DNA from 2 places in the Nostoc sp. FACHB-888 genome. Region 1 is predicted to be linked to the other one. Evidence: predicted binding sites of a transcription regulator. Region 1 holds the regulator's gene; the other holds the start of a gene.
The links. Region 1 encodes HrcA, which represses chaperone genes, less so after heat shock. Its sites were predicted from a motif close to TTAGCACTCNNGANTCNNGAGTGCTAA; they were not measured.

Region 1 (4,433 bases):
GATCCACTCGCAAAACCGATCCCATACGTTGGCGCTTTCGCGACGTTGAATGGTAGCTGTCATTGTTTTATAAATGCAATTATTTGTGAATGAATTAGGTAGGTTTGACTACCTGTTACACATCTTAAATAATTTATTGCGTTTTGTAAAGTACTCTGAGAAAAACATTTCTCTTGGGATTTACGCACCCGGAGTAGAAAATCCCCAACTCACTGAAAAAAGGGAGGCTCTGCGTAGTGAATAAGCAGGGGGGCAGGTGGTCACTGAGCGTAGTCGTAAAGCCTGCGGCATAGCTACGCTTCGGGCGCAGCCTCTCAAAGAGAAGTGGAGGAGGATCTATATTAACGATTAGCTATTAGCCATTCTTCACGAATAGTTGATGGCAGGGGCGGGCGCAAGCAAAGATAAACAAGTGGACCGAGTAGCGGGACAAACGCTACAGCCCAAAACACCTGGGGATTATTCCAGTGGCGACGAGCGATATCATCGCCAAGGATTGTGGGGAATAAAAGACAAAAAAGGCAAAATGCCAAGCTCATGCCATTAATAAAGCGATCACTTTGGAACTGCTGCCCAAAATCTCCCCAATCACCTAAAACAAACGCATAGGCGATCAAAGCAACAGTACTTAAACTCAAAACAATCCCAAAAAAACGAGAATCCAGCAGCCTTAAAAAAGCATCCTTGTGTCCAGAAAATTCTTGATTTGGTTCACGAAAAGCCAAATATGGTATAAGACCAAGCACTCCTGATGCTAATGATGCCAGGGCAAAAGGCCAAAAAGAAATGCGTTGCATTCTGCCATCAATAAACAACAAACCACTGTAAATTAGTAGCCAGATGCCCACTAGAGAAAACAAGGAAAGGATAATTGGATTTATTGCAAGCCACTGAAGAGTAAATATATTTTTCAGTAGCATTAAAGTTTCTTGTAAATGCAGAGGCGGTGCTAACAGTAAAATATAGGCTATAAATCCAAGCCATACTAACCACAATGCAACTTTTCTATTCATCATTTTTTGATGGTATGCATTTAAGATAATTACTAATTTATAATTCGTATTTTTTGCATCTAAATCCCCCTTTCTATAGAACGCTGTCTTTAGCTTGCTTAAAAATAGTGGTAAATCTATACGTGATTTTTGTTTCAGTTGGGGATTTAGACCCCAACTGAAACTGTCTTTAAATTACGAATTACAAATTACTTTAATTTACAGCTGGCTGCTGACTGGGTATTTCCTCTACACCCACTTCTGTTAGAGGTGGACGCACACACAAATAAATCAATGGGCCGAATAGCGGTATCAACGCTATTAACCAGAACATCTGTGGATTTTCCCAACCACGACGCCCCATATCATCCCCTAGCAAAGCTGGAAATAATAGGCAAAGTAGACAGAAATCTAAACTCATCACATTGATGAAGCGGTTAGTTTGCCACTGTTGCACAAAATTCCCCCAATCTCCTCCTGTTAAACCATAGGCAACTAGAATAATCGTGCCTACCGTCAAGATAACCCCGGTCACACGAGAATCTAGCAGCTTGAGCAAGGCATTCTTTTTACCGACAAACTTATTATTTGGTTCTCTAAGGGCTAAATATGGTAACAAGGCAAATGCCCCGACTCCAAAAGAGGCAGTAGCAAATAACCAAGCAGGTATTTTTTGTCCTCTACCATCAATAAATACTACTGCACTGTAGATGAGAGGCCAGATGCCCATGAGGTTGAATAGTGCTACGACTAATGGGTTAATGCCTTGCCATTGGCCAGTAGAAAGGTTTTTAATTAACTCGAATGTACCAGGTTGCTCAGGAGGAGCGAGGAAAAAAGCATAGGTAGTGAATCCCAGCCACAGCACGCCAAAGGCAATTTTTCTAACCATGAAAGAGTTAAAAGGTATTAATTATTGATTTTGCCACTATAAATTAGCCTTATCTACCTGCTATGGTATTGTTCTTTTGTCTAACCCCGTAGCAGGTTGTCTCTATTAGGGATTGAAATAACTGAAAGCTTCTGAAAGGTAATCAGCAGCAGATGCTACTATTGCGATCGCATTTTCATAATCTAGACGCGTTGGGCCCAAAACTCCCACACTTCCTACTGGTATTGAACCTCGGCGATAGGTGGAAGAAATCAAGGTGCAAGTGCGTATCGGTTCTAGAAGATTTTCTGCGCCAATGCGAACCGTTACCTTTGACTTACCTACATCCTCAAGTTCTGGTTCCTCAAATATTAATCGCCATAGTTGGTCTTGTTCTTCTTCCAACAGGTGGATAATTGTTTGTACCTGCTGTAACTGGGAAAATTCGGGCTGGCGTAAAACTTCTGACACACCCCGAACCATAATTTGGGTTGCAGTCGGCGCATGAGTGCGACGAGTCAATTCGGCAACTGAATGTTTCAAAAATTCCCCGTAGCGTTGGAATTCCTGATCTAGTTCGCTCCAGTTGAGGTTGGCTAATTCCAACAGACTTCGGCCCCGCAAGTGGGTATTCAAAAAGTTAGAAACAATTTGTAACTCCCGATCAATTACCTCTGAATCTCGTTGTGTTTCTTCTGGTATTGGTGACAAATCCATCAACTTGGAATGTGTCTCATAACTATCGGTAACTACAATTAACATGATCCGCCCCGCTTCAATTTGCACCAATTGCAGATGTCGCAATAGTGCTGTGGTAGTTTGCGGCATAGTAATCAAGCTAATGCAACCACTCAAGGTTGCTAAAATTTGTGCGGCTCCTTGCAGTAGGGTTTCTAAACTCCAATCTTCCCACTGGAGGCGCTTTTGCAATGCCATTTCTACTTCTCGTCCTAAAGTCTCTGTACTACTTTGTGGAAGCAAGCTAGCAAGAGCGTCTGTCTGCGATACGCTGCGCGAACGCAGAGAAGGTGTAATTAGCTGGTCAACATAAATGCGATAACCTGAATCTGAAGGGACACGTCCAGCAGAGGCGTGTGGTTGGTAGAGTAACCCGGATTTTTCTAAAACGCCCATCACATTGCGAATTGTGGCTGAACTTACACCCAGGTCGTACTCTTCGACCAAAGCTTTTGAACCAACAGGCTCTGCCGTAGCAATGTAGTGACGTACCGTTGCCCAAAGTATATGCTGTTGTCGATTTGTTAACTGGACTTCCATAGGGTATGTAATGCTTGGCGGCAAATTTTAATCAAAGTCTGGAAAAATTTTTGGATTTAATTGAAAACTAAGAATATTAATAATTTATTAAGATAACAAATTATACACTTATATTGTGATAATTAATTTTAAGGTTCACGTACACCATTCTTTTAACGGATCTTTGCAGCAAAAGCTGAGAGCTTGAATTTACAACATCCTATTTTTGGCTTATTTTTGCATAATTCTACACTTGTAAAAGTATTACTGTATACGTATTTTTGCGGCGATCGCAGCTAAGATTGAGGTCGAAAAGTTTCGTAATTATGTAGCCAGTGGACAGAGTTGTAAGCTTTCTGGGCAAGCCGCTAAGTTTTTATGTTCTGCTATTTTTAGCATAGCAAAAGCCAGATGGAAGAGTAAGTTCCATCTGAGTGATGCACTTAAACACAAGCTAATACTGGGGAATTGAATGGTCTACTAAGACGGAATAAGCATCAATACCACCCGAAATATTTTGCACATTTGTAAAACCTTGAGCAATTAACCACTGGCACATCTGAGCAGAGCGGATGCCGTGATGGCATAGTACAAGGGTTTCAGCTTGGGGATTGAAGAGGTTAGGAACTTGATCTCCCCATTCGGCAAATTGGCTTAAAGGTAGATTGACAAAGCCCTCAATGCTAGCAATCTCCAATTCTTGTGGTTCGCGTACATCTACTAGCTGAATACTTGCATCATCAGAAGAAAGACGTTGTGCCAGTTCTTGTACACTTATGTGGTTCATGGGTTGACTAAAAGAATTCCCTATAAACAGTCCTAATACTATTTATGGTGACAGAAAATCTCTACCTTTGCATGAGTATCCATTCTCAAGAAGGTCGATAAATCCTGGTAGGCTTTCTGCTTAAATGGCTGTAAACCGTCTTTTTTAAAGGTTTAATGTGAATAGGCAACGCTCATTTATTGGTTTCATCGTAGCTGGTGCGATCGCACTGCTAGTAATTGCGATCGCTAGCTTTTACTGGTTTTTTGCTAAAAGTCCGGCTAACATCACTGCTTCTACCGGACAGCCGAATGCAGCCATATTCGTGTCGAAACTTTCCCCGGCAATGGTTTCATTGCTGGCGAATCCTGACCGTTTGCAGGCGTTGGAGCGTGAAGGAGAACTATCTCAACTCAAAACCAGTTTATTTGCCAAGAGTGGCATAGATTACAAAGAAGACGTTCAACCCTGGTTAGGGGGCGAAATTACCTTAGCTATCACCACCTTAGATATTGATCGCGATCGAGAAAACGGACAGCAGCCAGGG
Region 2 (4,433 bases), on a different contig from region 1:
CCTACGATTCGCTATATTTAATTTGCTCGAAAACCCCCATCAAACAACAATTAAGCTCATAACTACCGAATTATGAGCAATTCTTCACATTTACTACATCTAGTTTAATGGTTTGCCAAGATAAATACTTTCTTGCTTGCCTACGTGGGATAAGTGACGCTACTGTTAAAAGAATTGTGCATAGTAAAACCTCCATCCCAGAAGTCGAGTAGGAAGCTAGAATGGCAATTCCAAATAAACAAGTAAAATCTAATACCGATATTTTAGATAATAGACGCACCCAAACTCGCATCCAAGTTCGCATTCCTAAAGATTTACATGAGGAACCAGTCATTTCACGACTGGTTTCTCACTATGGGGTCATAGTCATTATTGCTGATGCTCAGGTAAGTACAAACGTGCCACAATATAGCTTCTTCAATCTGGAACTGCGAGGTACTGTTTCTCAGATTGAGAGCGCCCTAACTTACCTGGATGAACTGGATTTAGAAGTTTTGCACCAATCCAGCCCTGAAGAAGATGGTTGGTAGATTTAGTTAGGAGTTAGGAGTTCAAAAATTCATAACTCCTAACTTTTAACTCTTAACTTTGTTTAAGCCATTTGATTTTCGATCGCCCACCGCGCTAGTTCAGTGCGGTTGTGGAGATTAGTTTTGCCCAACATATTGGACACATGGCTTTCAACCGTGCGCTGACTAACATTTAGTTCTTCAGCAATTTCCCGGTTAGCTAAACCCCTAGCGACAAACTGGACTACTTTCAGTTCGGTTGGGGTTAATTGCACATCGAAGGGAACCTGGATGCGGGAACCGTTTTCGCCTCCTTTAGCTTGGTGTTCTTTCCAACGGATAGTTTGTTTCAGCGAGGATTCAACTTGCGCTACGAGCTCTTCTGGTTCAAAAGGTTTGACCATATAAACATCAGCACCTTTATTCAGACCCTTAACTCGGTCTGCACTTTGTCCCTTAGCTGAAAGGAAAAGAACCGGAATCCAGCTGGTGCGTTCGTTTTGCCGGACTTGTTCTACAAAAGTATATCCGTCCATTTCCGGCATCATCACATCGCAGATGATCATGTCTGGAACATCTTGCTCTAAAATTTCCAGAGCTTCACGTCCATTTTCGGCGGTGATAACTTCATATCCCCGGAATTCTAAGTAATCCTTCACCAGCAAGATGAGGTTAGGGTCATCATCAATCAATAGAAGTCGTTTGTGATCTTTCATGCTGGGCTCTTTCATAGCAGTGGCACTTGTCGCGCTTCGGTCCATCAAAGTCTTGAATATTTATCCTCTATGGTGGGTTATTTGGAGGTGTTGTCCTTTTCCCTACTTAACATTGCCTTTGCTGTCTCGAAGTCTCAAAAATGCCGAGCATTTTTAAAAGACTAGTCGCTCGATAGCAAAAGTCCAGCAAGGATACGTATAGCAGTAGTATCTATAATGCGCTATTATATATCGCATTGAAAGTGGCGGGCGAGAAAACACTGATTAAATAATAATCCTTCTGACTCACAAGTAAGTATTGGCTTAAAGATGACCCTACCTCAAAACCAACCCGCACTTTCTTAAAGCTTACTGCAATAACATATCCTTCGGTTGTTAAACCTCTATGAGGTGTTCACAAGAAACTAAGGAAGTTTCTGGCAAAGGATGGGTTAAAAATGCATATTCTTGTACCACCTCATTGCCTATTAAGTGTTCTTGGATGATCTGCTCAATAACTTCCGGGCTTGCTTGGCGATACCAGAAACCATCAGGGTAAACCACCATTATGGGTCTAGAACAACAAACGCGCAAGCAGTTGGCTTTAGTTCTATAGACGCGAATGGGATGACTCTGTTGTGGCTCATCAAATTTTAACTCTTTAAGCCACTTTTTTAAGTATTCCCCGGATTCCAAACTAGCTCGTTTTGAGCAGCAGTTAGCAATTGTCTGGTCAGCGCCAATAAAAATGTGTCGCTGAGTTTTTGCAAATCCTAAACTTTCTACACAATTACTCAGGGATTTATGTTCTAGAGATTTAGTGGTTTTGGGGATTTGATGGCTAGACTGGATCACTGTATTGTTACTTATCGAGCGACTCCCTGATTACAGTTCTATAACAATTTCCAAGCTTTGCAAATAAAGTTGGCTGAGTAGGGAATGGGAGATTGGGCATTGGACATTGTGAAAACCCTTCACTAGTCTTGACTCCCGACTTCCTTTGACCATATAGAAATATACGTAACTTATTGAACAAAACCTGAAGGGTAAAAATAATTAAGCATTTATACTTAAGTATACTAATGAATTTCTAGTTCGGGAACCCGTACTCAAAGAATTCTTGCCATTGGATGCTACTTTTCGGTAGATTAGCACTCAGGAGTTGAGAGTGCTAAACTCTAAAAGGAAGGAAATAATATGGCAGCTTTATCTTTAAGCGTTTCTACAGTTAAACCTTTGAGCGATCGCGTTTTCGTAAAAGTGAACGCTTCTGAGGAAAAGACCGCAGGTGGTCTGTATTTGCCCGATACTGCCAAGGAAAAGCCCCAAGTAGGGGAAGTAGTGGCTCTTGGTCCTGGCAAGCGTAACGATGACGGTAGCCGTCAAGAATTGGAAATTAAAGTCGGCGATAAGGTGCTGTACTCTAAGTACGCTGGCACAGATATTAAACTCGGCACCGAAGAATATGTACTGCTTTCTGAAAAAGATATTTTAGCAGTCGTTGTTTAGTAGGAAGTGGGAAATGGGGAATAGGGAATGTCAAAAATAAAGACAATGCCCGATGCCCAATGCCCAATGCCCAATTCAAGAAAAAATTGACTTAACTCCCGGAATTTAGACACCTATGGCAAAGCGCATTATCTATAACGAAAACGCCCGTCGCGCCTTAGAACGAGGCATGGACATCTTGGCTGAGGCTGTAGCTGTTACCCTTGGACCTAAAGGTCGTAACGTAGTCCTAGAAAAGAAATTTGGCGCACCGCAAATTGTTAATGACGGTGTAACGATCGCCAAAGAAATCGAATTAGAAGACCACATTGAAAACACTGGTGTAGCTTTGATTCGTCAAGCTGCTTCTAAAACCAACGATGCCGCGGGCGATGGCACCACAACTGCTACCGTTTTAGCTCATGCGATCGTCAAAGAAGGCTTGCGGAACGTTGCAGCTGGTGCTAACGCGATTTCGCTCAAGCGCGGGATTGACAAAGCTACCAATTTCCTTGTAGAGAGAATCAAGGAACACGCCCGTCCAGTGGAAGATTCCAAAGCCATTGCCCAAGTTGGTGCGATCTCGGCTGGTAATGACGAAGAAGTCGGTCAAATGATTGCCCAAGCAATGGACAAGGTGGGTAAGGAAGGCGTAATTTCCCTAGAAGAAGGGAAATCTATGTTCACCGAGTTGGAAATCACTGAAGGGATGCGCTTTGACAAAGGCTACATCTCTCCCTATTTCGCTACCGACGCTGAACGGATGGAAGCGGTTTTTGATGAACCTTTCCTACTGCTGACTGACAAGAAAATTGCCTTAGTTCAAGACCTTGTACCAGTATTAGAGCAAGTAGCTCGTGCTGGTCGTCCTTTGGTAATTATCGCTGAAGATATCGAAAAAGAAGCTTTGGCAACCTTGGTAGTAAACCGTTTGCGCGGTGTACTCAACGTAGCTGCTGTTAAGGCTCCTGGCTTTGGCGATCGCCGCAAAGCATTGTTAGAAGACATCGCTGTTTTGACCGGCGGTCAACTAATTACTGAAGATGCTGGTCTGAAGCTAGATAACACCAAGCTAGATAGCCTGGGTAAAGCTCGCCGAATCACCATTACCAAAGACAGCACCACAATTGTTGCCGAAGGTAACGAAGTTGCTGTTAAGGCTCGTGTCGAGCAGATTCGTCGTCAAATCGATGAAACCGAATCTTCTTATGACAAAGAAAAACTGCAAGAGCGTCTTGCTAAACTCTCTGGTGGTGTCGCTGTGGTGAAAGTTGGTGCAGCGACCGAAACCGAAATGAAAGATAAGAAACTGCGCCTAGAAGACGCTATCAACGCCACTAAAGCTGCTGTGGAAGAAGGTATTGTTCCTGGCGGTGGTACAACTCTGGCTCACCTTGCTCCTGAATTGGAAGTTTGGGCAAAGAGCAATCTTAAGGATGAAGAGTTGATTGGTGCTTTGATCGTCGTTCGTGCCTTACCTGCACCTCTGAAGCGGATTGCTGAAAACGCCGGTCAGAATGGTGCTGTAATCGCTGAACGCGTGAAAGAGAAAGACTTCAACGTTGGCTACAACGCTGCGACAAACGAATTCGTCGATTTGTTAGCTGCTGGTATTGTTGACCCTGCTAAAGTGACTCGTTCTGCTTTGCAAAACGCTGCTTCCATTGCTGGTATGGTGTTGACAACCGAATGTATTATAGTTGACAAGCCTGAGCCTAAAGATAGCGCTCCTGCTGGTGCT

Region 2: a site for HrcA is predicted at 2,353-2,379, ahead of groES (co-chaperone GroES). Genes of this name have one in related genera too.

What each region holds. Positions count from the first base shown of each region.
Region 1 is NZ_JACJQM010000085.1:65-4,497, forward strand. Features, by position in the region: partial or broken gene H6G26_RS29520 (photosystem II q(b) protein) at 1-63, opposite strand, end outside; gene H6G26_RS29525 (hypothetical protein) at 342-1,013, opposite strand; gene H6G26_RS29530 (DUF2834 domain-containing protein) at 1,207-1,884, opposite strand; gene hrcA (heat-inducible transcriptional repressor HrcA) at 1,990-3,141, opposite strand; gene H6G26_RS29540 (rhodanese-like domain-containing protein) at 3,575-3,907, opposite strand; gene H6G26_RS29545 (DUF3352 domain-containing protein) at 4,065-4,433, shown strand, end outside.
Region 2 is NZ_JACJQM010000020.1:244-4,676, reverse strand. Features, by position in the region: gene H6G26_RS14790 (NIL domain-containing protein) at 222-530, shown strand; gene H6G26_RS14785 (response regulator transcription factor) at 593-1,270, opposite strand; gene H6G26_RS14780 (ferredoxin) at 1,601-2,059, opposite strand; gene groES (co-chaperone GroES) at 2,402-2,713, shown strand; gene groL (chaperonin GroEL) at 2,829-4,433, shown strand, end outside.